Regions from separate parts of the Clostridium aquiflavi genome, predicted to be linked through region 1. Evidence: riboswitches for the same ligand, from Rfam matches in the RefSeq annotation. Region 1 holds a riboswitch; the other holds the start of a gene.
What was found. Region 1 has a riboswitch for cobalamin ahead of RGC78_RS10650 (ABC transporter substrate-binding protein). Riboswitches for the same ligand answer to the same signal wherever they lie in the genome.

Region 1 (6,448 bases):
TATCTATTCCCATTTGTATCTCCAATAACAAAATACTTATATTAGGAAAAAGTATTTTTTAGTACATGCTTTTTGACTAACATGGAGGGATAAAATGGATCAATTAACAAAAGTACTTACTCAAATCGATTTTATAGTATTGGGGGTTCCACTTTTAGTCTTACTAATGGAAACTAGAATCTGTCTTACTGTACGTCTAGGATTAATTCAATTACTCAAATTGTCTCTTTCTCTAAAATTTCTTTTTGAGAAAAGTGAAAAAGAGCACAATGTAGAAGGTGATGTTACTAGTTTTGCAACATTATGTACTGTATTAGCAGCTACTATATCTTGTAGTTATGCTTTATAACAGTACTAACATCAATAATACTTTTTTGGGGCATTATAGAAATAGAAAGCTATATTTCAATGGCCCAATAATAATTCTAGAAAATTGTGATCTCAGTAACACAGATTTAAAAACAGTAACATTTAGAAAGGCGGAATACATATGTCAGAAAATCAAAATTTATCGAGAGGACTAAAAAATCGTCATGTTCAATTACTTGCAATTGGAGGTGCAATTGGTACGGGATTATTCCTTGGTGCAGGCAGGTCAATTCACTTGGCAGGTCCATCTATTTTATTTGCGTATATGATAACAGGGATAATTTGTTTTTTTATTATGCGTGCCCTTGGGGAATTATTGCTTTCTAATTTGAACTACCATTCTTTTGTAGACTTTGTATATGATTATCTAGGAGATAGAGCCGCATTTATTACTGGATGGACCTACTGGTTTTGTTGGATTTCACTTGCTATGGCTGACTTAACTGCTGCTGGACTTTACATACAATATTGGTTCCCGAATATAGCTCAATGGGTTCCAAGCCTTATAGTTCTTGTAATTTTACTAATTATGAATCTTACCACAGTAAAGTTATTTGGTGAAATGGAATTCTGGTTTGCCTTAATTAAAGTTGTTGCAATTTTATCACTAATTATAATTGGTACATTTATGATTATTAAAGGATTTTCTACAGATGCGGGTATATCTAGCTTTACAAACCTTTGGAGTCATGGTGGCTGGTTTCCAAATGGGTTAAGAGGTTTTATCCTTTCTTTCCAAATGGTTGTATTTGCTTTTACTGGAATCGAATTAGTTGGTTTAACAGCTGGTGAAACTGAAAATCCAGAACATGTTATTCCAAAGGCTATTAATAATATTCCAATTAGAATTATTATTTTCTATATCGGAGCACTTACTGTTATTATGAGTATATACCCATGGAATTCAATTAATCCAGATAAAAGCCCATTTGTACAGGTATTTGCTGCAGTGGGAATCGCAGCAGCAGCAAGTATTGTGAATTTCGTTGTACTAACATCAGCTGCATCTGCTTGTAACAGCGGTATCTTCAGCACAAGTCGTATGGTTTACTCTCTTGCTAAAGAAAATAATGCACCTGAGTCAATGAAAAAATTAACTTCTCATCAAGTACCTTCTAATGCTACAATGTTTTCTGCAACTGTCATATTGATTTCAGTTATTCTGAACTATATTATACCAGAAGGGGTGTTTGTACTTATTACAAGTATATCAACATTCTGCTTTATCTTCATTTGGGCAATTATAGTTATCTGCCATCTAAGATATCGCAAAACTAATCCTGAGCTTGCTACTAAGAGTAAATTCAAAATGCCATTTTATCCAATGGTAAACTATATAATTCTATCATTTTTTGCTTTTGTTATAGTCGTATTGGCACTTAATAATGAAACTCGTGTAGCCCTATTTGTAACACCTGTATGGTTTATAATGCTTGGTATGATTTACAAGATACTTAAATCAAAAAAGAAAAATGAAGAAAATGTAAAAAGAAATTTAGTATAGGTTAACTCACTTACGTTAGACATTTGTATGACAATAGATTAATTATTTAAGAGTTTTGTCTTAAATCTTCAAAAATAATATTAGCCCCGTTAAGATAATCATAATCATTGTTTGGATCTTTAGTTTTTAATAATGACCATGTTGCATTATAAAATTTAACTACATATAAAAAATCTAATAGTTTTTTATAATCTTCTTCTTTATAATAACCAAAATATTGTATTAATAAATTCTTTCTACAATTATCATTAAGGAACCATGATATTGTAGCAAGATCCCAAAAAACATCGCCCATGGCTGAATATTCATAATCAATAAAATATAAGTTGTTCTTTGAAAGAAGTATATTTGAACAATTAAGATCATTGTGACATAAGCCTATAGTTGGATTATTATTTAGAATAAATTCTAGATAATTTAATTTTTTAAAAAGTGTATCAATATAATTAGGTAAAGAGATATTGAATTTTTTACATAAATCAATTCTAGTTTTTATATGATTAAAAGGTTTAAAGAGCTTTTCACAATTTAAATTATGAAGTTCTTTTAATCTTTTAGTCAATTTGTTAATAAAATTAATAGATGAGAATTCATCTTCAGTAGGCATGTTACCCTTTATCCAAGGAAGAATCATATTACCACTTTTGATAGAAAAATAATAAGGTTTAGGAGTTAAACTAATAGTAGAAGCTTTATTTATAATTTGAAATTCAGTTGCTCTATCATTATCTAAATATAGATTGGTGCAAATTCTAATAAAAAAATCATTACCATTATATGAAATTTTATAGTTATTATTATTAAGTCCACCTATTCTTTCTACAGAGGTAACGAGGTCAGTATTCCAATTAGTATTTTGTTTTAATAAAAACAATAACTCTTCATTCATTTTAAATATTCTCCTAATTCATTTATATAAAATAATAAAGAATTATAACAAAAAACATTAGAAAAGGGAATAAAAGATTTATACAAAGTTTAATAAAGAATTGATTGTAGTTAATTAGTAATTAATGTAATTGTTTAAACTAAGATGGTTTCATGAAGAAAAGATTTTGTTTGACAAGTAATATATTGAAGGATATAATCAGTATGAAAATTAAACTGTATAAGGTGTTTTATTGACTTAATAGGGAATTGGGTGAAAACCCCAAACTATCCCAGTAACCGTGAAACTGACGAAATTCTTAAATACACCACTGTAAAATTCGGGAAGGTGAGAAAAGTAGGATGAAGTGAAGTCGGGAGACCTGCCATATATAGAATTCATATTATCTTCTGAGGGTGAGATAATAAATATTTATTAATTTATTGTTATGCTTAATAAAGATATAAACTATAACTAATATAAAATTCTTAGTATGTATTTTTAGAGCTACTCTCAAAAAGAGTGGCTCTTTTTTGAGTTAATATGATTTTTAACTGATAATTATTAAGTTGCACTGATAATATTTTTTAGGAGGAATGGAAATGAAACACAAAAGAAAACTCATATCATTATTAATGATTTTAGCAATGTTTATGTCAGTTTTAGTAGGTTGTACTGAAAAAATAACTGCGATGCGTGATAGAGAAGGTAATGAATTTGTAGCACCTAAGGAAATTAATAAAATAATTTCAACGGCACCATCAAATACAGAGGTATTAATGGGATTAGGCTTAGGTGATAAATTAATTGCAATAGATAATTACTCAACAGATATCGAAGGTGTTAATCCTGAATTGCCACAATTAGATTTTAGAAATCCAGATGTTGAAGCTATCATTTCGTTAAAGCCAGACATGATAATAGCCTCTGGGCATAATAAAGTAGGGGATGAAGATCCATTTGCTTTAATAAAACAAGCAGGAATAGCAGTTGTATATATACCAAGCAGTTACAGTATTGATGGTATTTATGGCGATATAGAGTTTATGGCACAAATAACAGATACTGAATTGAAAGGTAAAGAAATAGTAGAAAATATGAAAAAAGAAGTTAATGCAATAAAAACTATTTCTGATACTATTACAGAAAAGAAAAGTGTTTATTTTGAAATAGGCTCAGGTTCAGGTTTATTTACTTTTGGTAAAGATACTTTTTTAAATGAAATGATAGAAGTAGTTGGAGCTAAAAATATTTTTGGAGACCAAAATTCTTGGATAACAACTTCAGAAGAGTCAGTAATTGCAGCAAATCCCCATGTTATTTTAACAAATAATTTAGGGCTTAGCGGAAATGAAAAAACTGCAATAGAGGATATAACTAGCCGTGAAGGATGGAACACAATCACAGCTGTTAAGAATGGTGATGTATATATGATTGATAATAATGCTTCTTCAAGACCATCACAAAATATAATTAAAGCATTAAAGAAAATGGCAAAGGTTATTTATCCAGATGAATACAAAGACTTATAAAAATAGAATATTATTAATGCTATCAATTCCGCTAGTATTTTTAATTTTATGCATTGGAACTTCCATTGGGAGTTCCAATATTGGTATTTTAGATATTATTTCAATTCTAGGCCATAAAATTTTTAGTGTTCCATTAAGTGATGGAATTGATTCAAGCCAGGTAGTAATAATTTGGAATGTAAGATTACCACGGGTATTATTAGCCTTTATTGTTGGGGGATCATTAGGTGTAAGTGGTGCTGTAACTCAGTCAGTTCTTAAAAATACATTAGCATCACCATATACTTTAGGTCTGTCTTCTGGAGCCTCATTAGGTGTAGGAATATTAATTGTAAGTGGTGCTTATATTCCATTTTTAGGCAACTTAACAATGCCAATAGTTGGATTTGTTTGTAGTTTGGTTACAATGATTGTAGTTCTTAAACTTTGTGAAAAAGCAGATAGCGCTATATCGAGTAGTAGAATAATTCTTGTTGGTATGGTATTTTCACTATTTTGTAATGCAATATTAACTACAATTTCAGCATTGTTTAGTGATAAAATGCAAAGTATTGTAATGTGGCAAATGGGTTCATTCGCAATGAGAGGATGGAGTTACGTTAAGGCTTCAATACCTTTTTATATTATTGGATTAGTTGGCGTAATGATTTATTGTAGGGAAATGGATGTATTAACATTTGGAGAAGATGAGGCAAAGGCATTAGGTGTTGAGACAAATAAGGTTAAAAGAAATTTATTTTTATTTGTAGCGTTTCTTACGGGTAGTGCAGTTGCATTAAGTGGAGTAATTGGTTTTGTTGATTTAATAGCACCTCATGTTGTTAGAAAGATATTTGGATCAAACCATTCATATGTAATATCAATGTCAGCAGTATTTGGAGGATGTTTGATGGTAATAACAGATTTAGTTTCAAGAACAATAATTGTACCATCAGAGTTGCCAGTTGGCGCCATAACTGCATTAATTGGAGCACCATTTTTTGCTTATATATACTTTAAAAAATAAAAGTAGGTGAAAAGCATGTTAAAGATAGAGGGGCTAAGTTGTGGATATGATAATTTAGACGTAGTTAAAAATATAACCTTTAATATTGAAAGAGGAAATAACTTTTGTATAGTTGGACCTAATGGTTGTGGGAAAAGTACATTATTAAAATCTATAGCAAATTTGATAGATTATAAAGGCAATATTACTCTTGATTCAAAAGAAATACGTAAGTTGAATAGAAAAAAGTTAGCAACAAAGATAGCTCTTATGAGCCAATCAAGTAATATATATTTTCCTTATACTGTTTTTGAAACAGTATTATTGGGTAGATATGCTCATATAAATGGAGTATTTGGAAAGCCAAGTAATGAAGATAAGGACATGGTCTTAAGGTGTCTAGATAATGTTGGGATATCGAATTTAAAGGATAAGCTAATAACTGAATTGTCAGGAGGACAGCTTCAAAGAGTTTACTTGGCAAGAGCATTTGCACAAGATCCAGAAGTAATACTTTTAGATGAACCAACAAATCATCTGGATTTAAGATGTCAGATTCAAATACTAAAATATTTAAAAAGCTGGACAAAAGAAAATAATAGAATAGTAATAGCGGTATTACATGATTTAAACCTAGTTCAAACTTTTGGTGAAAAAGTGCTGTTATTAAATGAAGGGCAAATCATCAAGGAAGGTACACCAAAGGAAGTCTTTAGTGGCGAAGAGTTGAAAGAGGTTTATGGAATAGATATTAAAGAATTTATGATTAATGCACTGGAAAAGTGGAAGGATAATTAAATTATACACATATATTATATCTATTTTTAATACATAAGTATGAAAGGAAGTTAATTATGGTTAAAAAGTTTATTATGTCTTATAGTTGTGGCAAAGATAGTACTTTGGCTTTATATAGAATGATAAAAGCAGGACATAAGCCAGAAGTTTTACTTGTTACTGTTGATAGAAAAAATTGTAGATCTTGGTTTCATGGGGTGCCTGAAAATTTAATTAGAGAAATGGCAGATTCTCTGAATATATCTTTATTATTAGTTGATTCAGAGGGTGGAAATGATTATGAAGCGACTTTTACAAAAGCATTAATTTGTGCTAGAGAAAAACATGGGATAGATTCTTGTGTATTTGGTGATATTGATTTAGAACCACATAGAGCATGGTGTACGGATAGA
Region 2 (17,859 bases), on a different contig from region 1:
TTTTTCAAGTCAGCATTATAACAGAGCTGGAAATTAATTTTATTAAATTATAGAAGAAAATGGTGTTAATATTAATAAATAAAAATTAATATTAACACTTTTTTTTTACTTTTACGCATAAATTAGTCGAATACTGTTTTAAAAATAATTACTTTAAATATGATAAAGTGTTAAAATATTTAACTGTATAATGAAAAAAAATAAAAAAATCACATATTTTGTTTACATAATAATATTTTTTCCATATAATAGTTAATGTATGTTAATTTAAATGTTGAAATTTAACAAGTTGAGGAGGAATATAGTGAGTAAAAGAGAGGGCTTTTCAAGTAGATTAGGATTTATACTATCTTGTATTGGAGCAGCAATAGGTTTAGGAAATGTATGGATGTTTCCTTATAAGCTGGGTGAAAATGGTGGGGCAGCATTTTTAATCCCATATTTTCTTTTTGTTATTATTTTAGGAGTAGTTGGATTAATGGGAGAGTTTGCATTTGGAAGAATGTACAAACAAGGATCATTAGGAGGAATAAGACAAGCTTTTAAAGATAAGAATATAAAAGGTGGAAAGATAATATCTATAATTCCTACTATTGGATTAACAGGAATATTCATGTTCTACACTGTGGTAATTGGATGGGTTTTAAAGTACTTTTTTATAAGTTTAACTGGAGAAATATCATCAATAAATACTGAAACATATTTTGCAAACTTTACTAATGGGCCTAGTGTAATAGTATGGCATGCATTGGCTGTTTTAATAACACTTATAATAGTAAGTTTTGGTGTTACAAAGGGGATTGAAAAGATTAATAAAATAATTATTCCGTTATTATTTATTATTTTTATAGTTTTAATAATCAAGTCTTTAAGTTTACCTAATTCAGTTGAAGGAGTTCAGTATCTATTAAAACCTGATTGGGCATATTTATTAAAACCAAGTACATGGGTTATGGCTATGGGACAAGCGTTTTTCACAGTATCTATAACTGGATGTTGTATGGTAGCATGCGGAAGTTACGCTGATGATAAATTTGATATACCGAACTGTGCTATAAATACAGCAGCATTTGATACTTTATCGGCATTATTAGCAGCATTTATGATTATGCCAGCAGTTTTTGCATTAGGACTAAACCCTACAGCAGGGCCTGCATTAATGTTTGTTACAGTACCAAGTATATTTCAAACAATGCCGTTAGGCAGTTTATTAAGTGCATTATTCTTTTTAAGTATAATATTTGCGTCAATTTCTTCATCAATAGCAATGCTTGAAGGACCAGTAGAGGCTGCTTTAAGTGTAACTAAGTGGAGTAGAAAAAAAGCAACAATAATTATAGCTAGTGTAGCATTTATTTTTGCAATTCCACTAGGCCTTAATGGAGAATTATTTAATAATTTTACAAACTTTATAACAATAATATTATCACCAATAGGAGCAGTAATAACGGCATTTATTTTCTATTATATAGTTGATAATAAAAAAGCATTAGATGAAGTAAATAAAGGTGCAAAATACAAATTGGGAATTGGATTTATTAAATTTGGTAAATACATATTTGTTCCAGCAACAATAATTATAATAATTCTTGGTGTTATATATGGTGGAATTGGTTAAATAACATTTTATCTATATAATCTTAAAAAATATAAAATAAAAAAAGTTACCTTGATAATATATATGTTATTTAAAGGTGACTTTTTTTATTCATTATTTTTTAATGCAGCTATTTCTTTTCTTAACTCTTCAATGCTATTTTTTAGATTCTTAATTTCAGATTCGTATTTATTTGATGATTTATTACTCTGATTATTAGAGGTATTAGTTGAAGAAGATTCATAGGAATCACCAGTTTGATTAGTATCAGTATGAGTAGGTGGATTTGGACAGAAAGGATTGGCTACATTTTTATATTTTATATTATAGTACCTACCAGGTCCTCCTTGGAAATATTGTTGTTGAGAATTAAAAGTTAGTATAACCTGTCCTAATAATTCAAACCAATTTCCAATTGCATTTTGTAAGTTAAAGGGCAAGTTGCCAGCCATAACCAAACCTAGTATTTGAGCTATCAATGTAAAAAGTTGTGGAGCTAAATCTTGAAATCCACCAGGAATATCATTACAATTTGTGCTTGTACTATTGGATTCTGTATTTGAATTACATTGTTCATTCTTACAATTCCAATCACAATTTGAGGTGTTTCCACTATTTTGAATATAGTTAATAAAATCATTAAAGCTAAAATTGTTAAAATCAAAATTATTAAAATCCATTTTACCTCTCCTATGTAATTATACCTATAATATAGTATTCAATTAATACATTTAGTGAACATTAAAAGTTTTGGATATAATTTTTAGTTGAATAAAAGTAAGTAGTACCTTATAATTTATCCATAATAAAATATTTGTTTTTTAGGTTCTATAGGCATTTAAATTGCTTAAGATTAATAGGGAAAGTGGTTAAAATCCACTACAGCCCCCGCTACTGTAAAGGGTGACTAATTCTTTAAGGAATATGAAAATAAATAACAAGTCAAAGATGCGACGGATATTTTGTGAAATACAATGACTTAGTTCTGCTAATAGTTGTGCTATTAGCAGAATCCAAGGAAGAAGTAGTTTACAAAATAAACTATCATACTGACTAGTTATTTATTTGAATGTGACTAATATCCACTGAAATTTTTACTTGGGAAGGAAAAGAATTTTTAGGATGACCCCTGAGTCAGGAGACCTGCCTAAAATTCATGCTATCTTTCGGAGGGAGGGACAATAGCAAGTTAAAAGAAAATAAGAAATTATTTTTTTAGTTTGTTATGTGTTTAAGTAAGTCCTTACTAATGTATATTATTTTAGTAGGGATATTTTTTATTTTGAGAAAATAATTGTGTTTTATTATAAGAAAAAATAAATTAGTAGAGTGGAGAAAGAAATATGAAAAAAGCAATTTTAGTAGTTAGTTTTGGGACGAGTCATTTAGATGCATTAGAAAATTCTATTGAAAGAATAGAAAATAAAATAAAATATGAATTTAAAGATTATGAAATATTTAGAGCTTTTACAGCACATAAAATAATAAAAAAATTAAAAAATGTTAATAACATAGATATAGCTACACCTGAAGAGGCATTAGAAGATTTATATAAAAAAGGATTTAAAGAAGTAATAATTCAACCATTACATATAATTCCCGGTGAGGAATTTGATTATATAAAAGGTGTTGCTAAGATGTATAAAGATAAATTTTCTTCTCTTAAACTTGGTAGACCAATATTTTATTATCAAGGCATAGAGGATGCACCACAGGATTATACATTGTTTATAAATAGCATAGAAACTTTGTTAAAGAAAAATGAATGTACTATATTATTTGGTCACGGAACTCCACATTGCTGTAATTCTGTATATGGTTGTCTTCAAAGTGTTTTAGTTGACGAAGGATATGATAATGTTTTTGTTGGAACTGTAGAGGGGTATCCTACTTTTGAAACAGTATTAAAGAGAGTAAAAAGAAAAAATATTAATAATGTTACTTTAGTTCCATTAATGGTGGTTGCAGGGGATCATGTTAAAAATGATATGGCATCAGAAGAAGAAGATTCTTGGAAAAGTATGTTCTTAAATGAACGTATAAATGCTGAAGCATATATTCATGGATTAGGTGAAATAGATGAATTTACAAATCTTTATATTTCAAGAATTTATGATCTTATAGAAGACAGATATTTAAATGTAGGAAGTACGAAAAAATTACACTGCGCTTTAGTGTAGTGTGGATATATACATTTTATTTATCATAATTAAATCAAGAAAGGAGTGAATAATATGAAATCTATAATTATTTCGTCTAATTGTAGTGGTGGAGGAAAAACAACATTTACTTTAGGTCTTATGAAAGCATTTAAAGATAGAAGTTTAAGTGTACAAGGTTATAAGGTAGGCCCTGATTACATAGATACAGCTTTTCATAAAGAAGCTACAGGAGTAGAATCTAGAAATCTTGATACATTTTTAATGGGGAAAGATGGAGTTAGAAGAAGTTACTTTAAAGGAAATGGTGACATCGGAATAATTGAAGGTGTAATGGGATTATACGATGGTGTAGGAGTAACAACAAAATTTTCAACTTATGATATCTCTAATACATTAGGAAATATGCCTATAATTTTAGTACTTTCACCTAAAGGACAGAGTTCAACACTATGTGCAGAAATAAACGGTCTTAAGAACTATAGAAATGCTAATATTATTGGTGTTGTATTAAATTGTGTAAGTGAAAAATATTATAAACTTTTAAAATATGCTATAGAAGAAAATTGCAGTACAAAAGTATTTGGATATATTCCTAAAAATGAAGAATTAAAAATTTCTAGCAGGCATTTAGGTCTAGTGCAAAGCATGGAAATAGATGATTTACAAGATAAGTTATCATTATGTAGTAAACTAATAAATGAACATGTTGATTTAGATGGGATTTTAGAGAGTATGTTAGAAATTAATTGTGATAGCAATAATAAAATAGAGATTAGTATAGAGAATAAGAATCTAAATATTGGAGTGGCTTTAGATAAGGCATTTAGTTTTTATTATAAGGATAATATAGAACTTTTAAAATCTATAGGAAATGTTATTTATTTTAGTCCTATGAATGATGAGAAATTACCAGATAACTTAGATTTTTTATACATCGGAGGAGGATATCCAGAAGTTTTTAAAGAAGAATTAGAAAGTAATATATCTATGAGAAAAAGCATAAAAAATGCATTAGATTCTGGACTAAAATGTTATGCAGAATGTGGTGGTCTTATGTATTTAACAAAAGAAATTGATGGATATAATATGGTTGGATTCTTTAATGGAAAAAGTGAAATGACTAAGGGTCTTAAAAGATTTGGATATTGTACAGTAAATATAGATGAAAAATATTTTGGGCAAAAAGTTAAAATAAATGCTCATGAATTTCATAAGTCAGATGTTAATTTAAATGAAAATAAAATATATAATGTTGAAAAAACACAATATGATGGAGAAAAGATAACTTGGCAGTGTGGATATTTAAAAAATAATACATTAGCAGGATATGCACACATTAATTTCTTGGGAAATATTAAATTAATAGAAAGTTTAATAAATAGATAAATAAATTTAATGAAGTGTTAATATATACATAAGTAAAGTGGACTGAGTAATTGAACTTAGGAATACTAAAATAACTATAGTCCCATTTTAGCTTGTTCTCAATATAAAATTGAGACAAGCAGTAAATGTGACAATACTCATTAAGTATTCTCAAAGTCCAATTACAATGCCACTTTACCTAGTGTATATATTAACTTAAATTTAAATAAACTATAAATTAAATCAATTTTATAAGAAGAGAAGGAGAGCGTATGGATTATTTGAAGAATCCTATGGGGATTGAAGAAAAGAGTTTTGAGATAATAGGTGAGGAGTTAGGTAAGCATTCTTTTACAGATGAAGAACTTTTAATAGTTAAAAGAGTTATACATACAACTGCTGATTTTGAATATAAAGATTTAGTTGAAATAAGTGATGATGCTATAAGTGTAGGAAAAGAGGTGTTATCTAAAGGGGCTACGATATATACAGATACTAATATGGCTTTAAATGGAATAAACAAGATGGCGTTAGCTAAAACAAATAGTAAGGTAATTTGTTATGTAAATGAACTAGATGTTCATAAGGAAGCAAAGGAAAAAGGAATTACTAGAAGTATGGCTGCTGTTGAAAAAGCTTGCAGTGATAATGTAGATATATTTGTATTTGGAAATGCACCTACTGCATTATTTAAACTAAAAGAACTTATAAAAGAAAAGAAAGCAAATCCAAAGCTTGTAATAGCAGTTCCAGTAGGCTTTGTTGGAGCAGCTGAAAGTAAGGAAAATTTAGATGAACTAGGAATTCCTTATATAAGAGTAAAGGGAAGAAAAGGTGGAAGTACAGTTGGAGCTGCAATTGTAAATGCACTTTTGTATATGATTGTTAAAAGATAGGGTCGGTCATATTTATACTCCATTAGCATTGGCTTTTGGAATTAGCTTTTTTGACTTGTTATGGGAAAATATAAATTAGTAAGTGCATTTCATGTACCGAAATTAGGAGGTAAGTTTCTATGTTTGAAATGTATATTGAAAGTGGAATGAATAAGTTGAGATGTGGGTACACAACAGGATCATGTGCTACAGGAGCTTCTAAAGCAGCAACAATGTTACTTTTTAACATATTAGACGATGAAGAAGAGTTAAATGAAATAGAAATAGACACTCCCAAGGGTATAAAAGTTGAAATGCCTATTGATGATGTAGTTATAGGTGAAAACTTTGTACAGTGCACTATATTAAAATTTAGTGGTGATGATAAAGACATTACAATGGGACTCGAGATACAAGCAAGAGCAGAAAAAATAAGTAAAGAAGAAGCAGAAGAATTATCTAAAAAGTTAATAAGTAATGAAAGTAAGACTATTTTCTTAGATGGTGGAATTGGTGTTGGAAGAGTTACAAAAGATGGACTATTTGTAGCAAAGGGTGAACCAGCTATAAATCCAGTTCCAAGAGAAATGATTATAAAAGAGGTCGGGAGCATTTTACCAAAAAATCAATATGTAAAAGTGATAATTTCTGTTCCTCAAGGCATTGAGATAGGTAAAAAAACTTTTAATCCAAGGCTTGGAATAGAAGGGGGAATATCTATATTAGGTACATCTGGAATAGTATACCCTATGTCGGAAGATGCATTAAAAGCTTCTATAAAATTAGAAATAAATCAAAAGTCTTTAAAATTTAAAAATCTGATACTTACTTTTGGAAATTTAGGTGAGAATTATTGTAAGAGATTAGGTTACAAAGAAGAAGAAATTATTATATGTTCAAATTTCATAGGATTTGCATTAGAATGTTGTGTTTCTTGTAATGTTAAAAATATAGTTATAGTTGGTCATATAGGAAAGATGAGCAAGATAGCTTATGGATGTTTTAATACCCATAGTAGAGTATGTGGAGTAAGGCTTGAAGTATTAGCTTTAGAATTAGCACTTTTAGGATACGACATTTCTTTAGTAAATAAAGTTTTAAATGAAAAAACTTGTGAAGGTGCTGTGAAATTATTAGGTGAAGGCTATGAAAAATTATATGAAAATATAGGTGAAAAAATATTAAAGAGTATGAAAAATTATGTTTATGATGAATTAAATATAGATGCAATCATGTATTATGGAGCATCAAATCCAATCTTACTTTGGAGTTCATGTTTGGAGTGATAAAGAGATGTTATTTGTAGTTGGAATTGGTCCAGGACATAAAGATTATATTGTAGGAAAAGCAACAAATGTATTAAAAAGTTCAGATGTAATTATAGGGTTTAAAAGAGCAGTAGATTCTCTTGATTTTATTGATACTAAAAAAATTTATTTAAAGGGTTTAAAAGATTTAGAAAGAATATTAGAAGAAAATAAAAATTTTAATATTTCATTAGTAGCTTCAGGTGATCCAATGTTTTATGGAATAGTAAATTATTTAAAAAACAATATCACTAATAATTTTGAAGTAATACCAGGAATAAGTTCTTTTCAGTACTTATCTTCAAAGGTTAAATTACCTTGGAATAATGCGCATTTAGGGAGTTTACATGGAAGAAATGAAGAGTTTTTAAATACTGTAAAAGAAAATAATATGACTGTATGGCTCACTGATAAAGAAAACAATCCAAGTAAATTATGTGAAATTTTATATTCTAAATCTATTGATTGTAATGTAATTATAGGTCAAAATCTTTCTTATGAGGACGAAATTATAAATATAGGAAAACCTGAAGAGTTTATAAATAAACAATTTAGTGAACTGAGTATTTTAATAATTAGCCATGTTTTAACAAAGTGTTGATATATGTATAAGCAAAGGCGGACGAAGTAATTAATAGAGAGTAAAGGTGTTATATTATGATATTTATAAAAGATGATGAATTTATTAGAGGCAAATGTCCAATGACAAAGGAGGAGATCAGAGTTCTTTCAATAAGTAAGATGGATTTAAAAGAAGACTCATTTGTATTAGATATAGGAAGTGGAACTGGAAGTATTACAGTTCAAGCATCTAAGATTGCGAAACACGGAAAAGTTTTAGCTATAGAAAAAGAAGAGGAAGCTTATAATATTACAAAAAGTAATGTGGAAAAATTTCAATGTAAAAACGTTATGGTTTTAAATAAAAAGGGAACTAATGCATTATATACATTAGTTGATGAAGAACTAGAGTTTGATTCTATATTTATAGGTGGAAGTTCAGGAGAGTTAGAGGAAATAATAAGAATTTGTAATGAACTTTTAAGTAGTGATGGAACAATTGTTATGAATTTTATCACTTTAGATAATGCTTATAAAGCTATAGAAAAGATGAAATCATTAAATTATAAAGTAGAAGTTTCTATGGTTAATGTAAGTAAAAATAAAGGAGATACATTAATGATGATATCTCTTAACCCAATATATATAATTAAATGTAGAAGAGGAGAAGAAGAATAAAATGGCAGTATTATATGGAATAGGTGTAGGACCAGGGGATAAGGAACTTATAACAGTAAAGGGAGCAAAAACTATAAATATGTGTGATGTTATAGTTGCACCAACAGCTACAGAAGGTGGAGAAAGTATCGCATTTGAAACTGCAAGAGAATATGTTAGAGAAGATGCTGAAGTTGCAATTATGCATTTTCCTATGGGGGGAAAAGATAGATTAAAAAAATCAAGAGAAGCTTATGACTTTATTGAAAAGAAATTAGCAGAAGGTAAAAATGTTGCATTCTTAACTATTGGAGATCCATATGTATATAGTACTTATATTCATATGTTAAGTCATGTAAAAGAACATGGATTTGAAGTAAAGACACTACCAGGAATAACTTCATTTTGTGCAGCAGCAAGTTTAATAGATAGAACATTAGTAATTGGAGATGAAAAATTAGTTATATTACCTGCAAGCAAGATAAAAGAAATAACAGATGAAAAATACATAGTAATTATGAAGATGTACAAGCACGAAGAAGAGGTTCTAGATGTATTAGAAGAAAAGGGATTTGACTATACTTATATTAGTAGAGTTGGAAGAGAAGGAGAAACTATATTAAAAGACAGAGAAGAAATATTAAAGCTTTGTGATTATATGTCATTAGTTATAGCAAGCAGATAATAAGGCACATTCAAATATTAAGAAAAGAGGTAAAATATGGTTTATTTTATAGGAGCAGGACCAGGAGCAGTAGATTTAATTACAGTTAGAGGAAGAGATATTTTAGAAAAAGCAGATGTTGTTATATATGCAGGATCTTTAGTATCAAAGGAGCATTTAAAATACTGCAAAAAAGATGCTAAGTTTTATAATTCAGCATCTATGACTTTAGATGATGTTATTGAAGTAATTAAGACAGAAGAAAGTGAAAATAGTGTGATAGTTAGATTACATACTGGAGATCCATCAATATATGGTGCTATAAGAGAACAAATGGTTGAACTTGATAAGGAAAATATAAATTATGAAGTTGTTCCAGGAGTAAGTTCATTTACAGCAGCAGCATCATCAATAAAAAAAGAATTTACACTTCCAAGTGTTACACAAACTGTTATTTTAACAAGAGTTGAAGGAAGAACACCAGTACCTGAAACAGAAGATCTTGAAGCTTTAGCATCAATAGGTGCTTCTATGGCTATATTCTTATCAGTATCTATGATTGATAAGGTTGTTGATAAGTTAAGAAGAGGATATAAGAAGAACGTGCCAATAGCAGTTGTTGAAAGAGCAACTTGGGATGACGAAAGAATATTAATGGGAACACTAGATGACATAGTTGAGAAGGTAAAGGAAAATAATATAACTAAATGTGCTCAAATATTAGTGGGAGATTTTATAGGCAATGAATTTGAAAAAAGTTTATTATATGATAAAAATTTCTCTCATATGTTTAGAAATGCAGAGGCACAAAAATGATAAGTATAATATGTCCATCACCTAAGGGGAAGGGCATTGCTTATACTCTTAAAGAAGAGTTAGGATGTAATTTATACATAAAAGAAGAATCTAATCTAGATACAAAAAAGTTATACAACAATAGTGAAGTAAAACTGGTTAATAATATATTTAAAACAGATAGATTCAATTTATATGATGTAACAAAAGATGCAGTTGGATATTCCGATAAAATTATATTTATATCATCAACTGGCATTGCAGTAAGGGCCATAGCTCAATTTATTAAGAGTAAAGATAAAGATCCAGGTGTTGTGGTTGTAGATTTAGCTAATAAGTATACTATAAGTTTATTATCAGGTCATTTAGGTGGTGGAAATGAACTAACATTAGAGGTATCTAAAATATTAAATAATATACCTATAATAACTACAGCTACTGATAATTTAGGAATAGTAGCACCTGATATATTAGCAAAGCAAAACAATCTTATTATAGAGGATTTAAAAAAAGCTAAATATATATCAGCTATTTTAGTGAATGAAAAAATTATTGGTTTAAAAGATGATTATGAAAAGATAAATATTAATAAAGGATATAAAAACCTAAACAGCTTAGAAGAAAATTCTATATGGATAACAAATAAGATAATAGAAAATCCAGATTTAGATTATTCAAAAATATTAAGGTTAATAAAGAAGGATTTAATACTTGGAATAGGTTGTAGAAGAGATACACCTAGTGAAAAGTTAGAAGAGTGTGTGAGAAAACATCTTTTACTTAATAATTTAGAAATTAAGGCTGTAAAGAAAATTGTATCTATTGATGTAAAAAAAGATGAAAAAGCAATAATTAATTTAAGTAATAAATTAGAGTGCGATTTTAATACATTTTCAGGTGATGAAATAAGAAAAGTTCAACATAAGTTTGAAGGTAGCAATTTTGTATTAAAAAGTGTAGGGGTAACTTCTGTATGTGAGCCTTGTGTATATCTAGAGGGTGCTGAAATACTAATAAATAAGATAAAAGATAATGGAATTACGTTATGCATCGGAATAAATAAAGATGAATTTTAGGAGGAAAAGACTTTGGGAGTACTTAGAGTTATAGGAATAGGTCCAGGTTCAATAGACAATATGAGTATAAGAGCTAAAAAAGCTATTGAAGAAAGCGATATAATTGTAGGATATACAAAATATATAGATATGGTAAAAGATCTAGTTAAGGATAAAGAAATTTATTCAACTGGAATGATGGGTGAAGAAGCTAGATGCAAGGAGGCTTTAGAACTTTCAAAAGACAAGAATGTAGCATTAATAAGTACTGGAGATTCAGGAATTTATGGGATGGCTGGTTTAATTCTTGAAATGAGAAGTGATGAGGACGTTGAAGTAATACCGGGAATAACAGCTTCAAGTTCGGCAGGGTCAGTAGTTGGAGCTCCTCTTATGCATGATAACTGTAATATAAGCTTAAGTGATTTAATGACGCCTTATGAAGATATTAAAAAAAGAGTGAGTTTAGCAGCAGAAGGTGATTTTGTAATTTCTCTTTATAATCCTAGAAGTAAGGGTAGAGATAAATACTTAAAAGAATGTATTGATATAATAAGAGAATTTAGACAAGATAATACACCAATTGCAGTAGTCAGAAATGCTTTAAGAGATGATGAAAGCTATACATTAGTTGAACTTAAAGATTTTGATTATGAAATTGTTGATATGATGTCTATTGTTATTATAGGAAACTCAAAAAGTTTTATTAAAAATGGATGTTTTATAACACCTAGAGGATATGCATCTAAGAAAAGAGATGTAGCAAAGTAATGATTGGTTTTATATTAGGAACTTCTGAAGGAAAAAATATAGTATCTTTAATTAACAAACATACAAATGATATTGCAGTTAGTACAGCAACAAGATACGGTGGAGAACTTTTAAAAGAACTTGATATTAAAAGTTTAAATACAAAGCCATTAAATGAAGAAGAAATGTTAAAGTGGATTCAGGAAAATAGTATAAATATTTTAGTTGATGCATCACATCCTTATGCACAGGAAGTTACTAAAACAGCATTGAAATGTTCTAAGAAGCTTAATGTAAAATATATAAGATATGAGAGATTAGGTGCATTAGAGAATATAAACGCTGGTGAAATCATAAGAGTTAAAAACTATGAAGAAGCTATTGATGCAATTAGTAATTTAAATGGAAATATATTAAATTCAACAGGTAGCAATAACTTTTCTAAGTTTTTACATATAGATTTTAATCATAGGATAATTCATAGGGTTTTGCCATCTTATGAAGTGTTAAAAAAAATGATAGATGGTGGAGTTAAGATTAAAGATATAATTGGCATGCAAGGGCCAATATCAGCACAATTAGAAGAAGCATTTATTAAGCAATATGATATTAAAGGTATTATAACAAAAGATAGTGGTTTGCAAGGTGGCGTACTAGAAAAATTTAAAGCAGTACAGAAATATAATATAAAGTTAATAGTTATAGAAAAACCAAAATTTAAATATGAATTAGAATTTAATGATGAAGAAAGTTTGATTTCTTTTTTAGTAAATGAATTAAAATAAAAGCTATGTTGTTACTATATAATTAGAGTTCTTAGCTTCAAATAGAGATTATCTATAGTGAAGATAGGAACTCATTATTTTATTATAAATAAAATAATGAATGGTAAATTACAAGAAACATTATAATAAATTGGGGGGAAAGTTATGAAGAGTAAGGAAGAAATTCTTAGACAAATTATAAGGAATATAGATAGTGTAGATAAAAATGTTATGGAAAAAGCAAAGGAACGAATGAATTCTCTTGCAAAACCATTAAATAGTTTAGGAAAGCTGGAAGAAATGTCAATAAGGCTTTCAGGAATAACAGGATATATAAAAAATACTTTGGATAAAAGAGCTATAATTATAATGTGTTCTGATAATGGTGTAGTTGAAGAAGGTGTTGCATCTACACCACAATATGTGACATTAGCACAAACAATTAACTTTACTAAAGGATTAACAGGAGTTGGAGTAATTGCTAAGGCTAATAATACAGATTTAAAAGTCATTGATGTAGGAATAAATAGTGATTTTACTCATTCATCAGTTTTAAATAGGAAGATAAGGAAATCAACTAATAATATAGCTAAAGGAAATGCAATGACTTATGAAGAAGCTATTAAGGCAATATTAGTTGGAATTGAAGCAGTGAAAAATGCAAAAGAAGAAGGCTATAAAATACTTGGAGTTGGAGAGATGGGAATAGGTAATACTTCAACAAGTAGCGCTGTTTTATCATCATTAACGGGTTGCAAAGTAGAAGATGTTGTAGGCTATGGCGGAGGACTTTTAGAGAAGGCTTATAAAAAGAAAATAGAGGTAGTAAAAAAATCAATAGAGATAAATAAGCCTAAAAAAGATGATCCTATAGATATACTATCTAAAGTTGGCGGATTTGATATAGCAGCAATGGTGGGAGTATTTTTAGGAGCGGCATACTATAAAATACCTGTTGTAATTGATGGATTTATATCAGTAGTTGCAGCACTTGTAGCATTTAGATTAAATCATAAAACTAAAGAATATATGTTTACTTCTCATGATTCAAAAGAAATTGGTTTTAAGATTGCAATGAAGGAACTTGAATTAGAGGCTATATTAAATTTAGATATGGGACTTGGCGAAGGAAGTGGTTGTCCTTTAGCTTTTTCTATAATGGACTCTTCATGTGCTGTGATGAATAATATGGCTACATTTGAAGAAGCTAAAATTAATGATAGTTATTTAGATGAGTTAAGAAAACTAAATTAAAATATGTGTAAAAATATGTTTAAGTAATAAAATCATTTTTATTACTTAAACATACATTAAATAATATAGTACCAAATTTAATTGATGTCTGTGTTTTAAAATATCATCATTCATTTAAAATATAGATTAATTATTAAATTCTAATGGATTAATAGTATTTAAATGTGGGTGAGATAATGATCAGAAATAATAAGAAAACAAATTCCAATAATATAAATAAATCTGACATTAAATTTAAACATACAAATGAATATAACGAAAATAATAATGATTCGAGTACAAATCAAACTGAGGATACAACTTCAGATATTAACATTCCTGAATTGTTAGAACAATTAAAGATTATTAATCTATCAATAAATGCACTATTCGTTATTATTATAGCTATACTCCAAAATATGGATTTCCTTTTTTGGCAAAGAGCTAAACTAATAGATAAAATAAATGGTACTAATTATGCTGAAAATCTTCTTGATAAAACTGACAATCCTAAGAATGCAAACATGTTAAATATTTATGCATCGGCAGTTTTCTTATGTATTAATTGGGAACAATTTCAAAAAATATCATCTACAAGCAAAGATAAAAAAGAAATTACAAGAGCATATGATAGTTTTATATCTAGTTTATTGATATTTATTGCTGCTTTAATTAGTCGTTATACATTTATTCCATAATATAAGGTTATATTATGATATGTAATTTTAAAAAATTATTAAAATATAAATCAAAATACTTTTATAAATAGAATAAATAAATTTATTATGGTAGAATACATGTTGAAAAGTTATTAAATACAACATCTCTTATTAAGTGTATTTAATAGCTAAATACACTTAATAAGAGGATATGGAAATGAAAAGAAGTTTAAAAATAGTAAGCCCTGTATATCAACAAATAGCAGCAGATATTGCTTCAAAAATAGCAAATGGACATTATAAAGTTGGAGAAAAAATATATGCACGTTCAGCATTAGCAGCTCAATATAGTGTTTCATCAGAAACGGCTAGACGAGCTATTTGTATTTTATCTGATATGGAAATTGTAGATACAGCTAAGGGTAGTGGAGTTACAATAAAATCATGTCAAAATGCAATTAAATTTGTAAAGCAATATGAAGATATTCAAACAGTGAATGACTTAAAAAAAGAAATATTAGGAAGTATAGAACGTCAAACACAAGAAAATAAATATCTCAAAGAACATTTATTAGATTTAATAGATAAAACAGATAGGTTTAAATCTATAAATCCATTCATACCATTTGAAATAAATATTAATAAAAATACGCCATATATAGGAAAAAATATATCTGAAATTAATTTTTGGCATAATACTTTTGCAACTATAATTGCAATAAAGAGAGGGGAGTCTTTAGTGATGTCTCCAGGGCCATATGCAATTTTTAGAGAAGGAGATATATTTTATTTCGTGGGTGATGAAGACTGTTATGAAAGAGTACAAAATTTTATGTATCCATAAGGATTTTAATAAAGACAATTATTCTGTTGTCTTTATTTTTTTGCCAAAAGTAACAACTTTATGATACAATAAAGTTGTTACTTTGCAAAAAGAGGAGGTTTTTCAGTGATAGAATTTAAAAATGTGAGTAAAGTTTTTAAAAATCAAACTGTTTTAAAGGATGTATCTTTTAAAATAGATAAAGGAGAATTAGTAAGTATTATTGGTGAAAGCGGTTGTGGTAAAACTACCACTTTAAAGATGATAAATAGCCTTATTAAACCATCTTCAGGTAAAATTTTAATTGATGGTGAAAATATTGGATTCAAGGATGTCATAAAATTAAGACGAAATATGGGATATGTTATTCAACAAACAGGATTGTTTCCTCATATGACTATTAGAGAAAATATTGAAATAATCCCGCGTCTAGAAAAAGTAAAAAAAGCTAATATTGAAAAGAAAACTTATGAATTAATGGATATGGTAGGATTGAATGCTGAGGAATATTTAGATCGTTATCCAACAGAACTTAGTGGTGGTCAGCAACAAAGAATTGGTGTTGCAAGAGCATTTGCAACAAATCCAGAAATAATATTAATGGATGAACCTTTTAGTGCATTAGATCCTATAACGCGTTTACAGCTTCAAGATGAATTAATTGATTTACAATCTAAATTAAGAAAAACTATTGTTTTTGTTACACATGATATGGATGAAGCTATAAGAATAGCAGATAAAATTTGTATAATGAATGGAGGAAGAATAATTCAATATGATACTCCAGAAAACATACTTAAAAATCCATGCAATGATTTTGTAAGTGAATTTATTGGAAAAAACAGAATATGGTCTTCACCAGAATTTATAAAGGTAAAAGATATAATGATTGATAATCCTATTACCTGTTATAAAAATATATCATTACTAAAGTGTATGGAAAAGATGAGGAGTTCAAAAGTTGATAGCTTAATGGTAATTGATAAATTTAATCATCTTTTAGGAATTGTTACAGCTAAACAAATACAAAATAATATGGATAGAAGTATACCAGTAGAAAATATAATGAATTCTGATTTTATAAAGGCATTTCCAGAGGATACAATTATAGATATATTGGAACTTGTTAAAGAAAATAAAATATCAAGATTACCAGTTGTTGATGAGTGTGGATGCTTAAAAGGTATAATAACGAAAAGTAGCTTAGTTACAACGCTAAGTGAGCAATTTTTAGATACTGAGGAGGTGGAATAAAAATGATGGGATTTTTAAATTATTTAATGGAAGCTAAATCTCAAATTTTTATGTTATTGATTGAGCATATAAAACTTACTTCAGTATCTGTAGGATTAGCAATTATAATTGCAATGCCATTAGGTATATGTATAAGTTATATAAAGAAAATGAACAAGCCTGTTATAGCAATAGCTAATATAATTCAGGCAATTCCTAGCATGGCACTTTTAGGGATTGCAATACCGTTTTTAGGGATAGGAACAACACCAGCCATTGTAATGGTTGTTTTATATTCACTTTTGCCAATAATAAAGAATACAAATACAGGAATTAAAAGTATAAATCCACTGACACTAGAGGCAGCTAGAGGAATTGGACTTACAAAGTTTCAAATTTTAGTAAAAGTTCAATTACCGTTAGCTTTACCTGTTATTATGTCAGGGGTTAGAATATCTGCTGTTACAGCAGTGGGTCTTATGACAATGGCTGCCTTCATTGGTGGAGGGGGACTAGGATATTTAGTATTTTCAGGAATAAGAACAGTTAATAATTATCAAATTTTAGCAGGTGCAATTCCAGCGTGTATATTAGCATTAGCAGTTGATTTTTTATTTGGATTAATTGAAAATTTAGTTACACCTGTAAGTATTCAAAAGGGAAATTCTAAACAAGGAATTTCCAAAGTAAAAAAGAATAAAAGACAAAAAAGTATTCTTGCACTTACAGCTTGTATAATATTAGGAATATTTATAGTAACTAATATATCAGCTAAAAGCAATGGTAAGACCATTACAATTGGAAGTAAGGATTACACAGAACAAGAGATACTTTGTAATATTTTTTCTGAAGCTATAGAGAAAAATACAGATATTTCTGTTAAACGTAAAAGTGCTCTTGGAGGCACACAAATTTGTTTTTCTGCGTTAAAAAGTGGCGATATTGATATGTATGTGGATTATAGTGGTACATGCTATGGAGATACATTAAAATATACACCTATATCTGATGTAGAAAAGGTTTATGACACAGTTAAAACTGATTTTAAAGATAAGTTTAATATTGAAGTATTAAACCAAATGGGATTTAATAATACTTACACTTTAGCAGTTAAGAAAGATACTGCTGAAAAATATAATTTAAAAACAATAAGTGATATTGCAAAAGTAGGAGATGAGTTAACAATATCTCCAAGTCTAGAATTTCTTAATAGAGAAGATGGAATTATTGGATTAAAAAGAACATATAATTTTAACTTTAAAGATGAAATTGGAATTGATGGAAGTCCCAAATATACAGCATTAATGAATAATGAAAGTGATGTTATAGATGCATTTTTAACTGATGGATTATTAAAGA

Region 2: linked by a shared signal. The riboswitch ahead of RGC78_RS10995 (sirohydrochlorin cobaltochelatase) and the one ahead of RGC78_RS10650 (ABC transporter substrate-binding protein) in region 1 are both predicted to bind cobalamin.

What each region holds. Positions count from the first base shown of each region.
Region 1 is NZ_JAVJAN010000026.1:56,067-62,514, forward strand. It holds gene RGC78_RS10635 (alanine:cation symporter family protein) at 95-349, shown strand; gene RGC78_RS10640 (amino acid permease) at 491-1,873, shown strand; gene RGC78_RS10645 (phosphotransferase) at 1,920-2,762, opposite strand; cobalamin riboswitch at 2,968-3,145, shown strand; gene RGC78_RS10650 (ABC transporter substrate-binding protein) at 3,344-4,273, shown strand; gene RGC78_RS10655 (FecCD family ABC transporter permease) at 4,254-5,279, shown strand; gene RGC78_RS10660 (ABC transporter ATP-binding protein) at 5,295-6,056, shown strand; gene RGC78_RS10665 (Dph6-related ATP pyrophosphatase) at 6,113-6,448, shown strand, end outside.
Region 2 is NZ_JAVJAN010000028.1:8,208-26,066, reverse strand. It holds gene RGC78_RS11010 (hypothetical protein) at 1-37, shown strand, start outside; gene RGC78_RS11005 (sodium-dependent transporter) at 305-1,618, shown strand; gene RGC78_RS11000 (hypothetical protein) at 1,705-2,277, opposite strand; cobalamin riboswitch at 2,404-2,569, shown strand; gene RGC78_RS10995 (sirohydrochlorin cobaltochelatase) at 2,941-3,777, shown strand; gene RGC78_RS10990 (cobyrinic acid a,c-diamide synthase CobB) at 3,832-5,145, shown strand; gene RGC78_RS10985 (precorrin-8X methylmutase) at 5,397-6,020, shown strand; gene cbiD (cobalt-precorrin-5B (C(1))-methyltransferase CbiD) at 6,140-7,285, shown strand; gene cbiE (precorrin-6y C5,15-methyltransferase (decarboxylating) subunit CbiE) at 7,293-7,907, shown strand; gene cbiT (precorrin-6Y C5,15-methyltransferase (decarboxylating) subunit CbiT) at 7,964-8,545, shown strand; gene RGC78_RS10965 (cobalt-factor II C(20)-methyltransferase) at 8,547-9,209, shown strand; gene cobM (precorrin-4 C(11)-methyltransferase) at 9,246-10,004, shown strand; gene cbiG (cobalt-precorrin 5A hydrolase) at 10,001-11,059, shown strand; gene cobJ (precorrin-3B C(17)-methyltransferase) at 11,072-11,809, shown strand; gene RGC78_RS10945 (cobalt-precorrin-6A reductase) at 11,809-12,573, shown strand; gene cobT (nicotinate-nucleotide--dimethylbenzimidazole phosphoribosyltransferase) at 12,718-13,806, shown strand; gene RGC78_RS10935 (hypothetical protein) at 13,983-14,483, shown strand; gene RGC78_RS10930 (GntR family transcriptional regulator) at 14,662-15,288, shown strand; gene RGC78_RS10925 (ABC transporter ATP-binding protein) at 15,394-16,521, shown strand; gene RGC78_RS10920 (ABC transporter permease/substrate-binding protein) at 16,524-17,859, shown strand, end outside.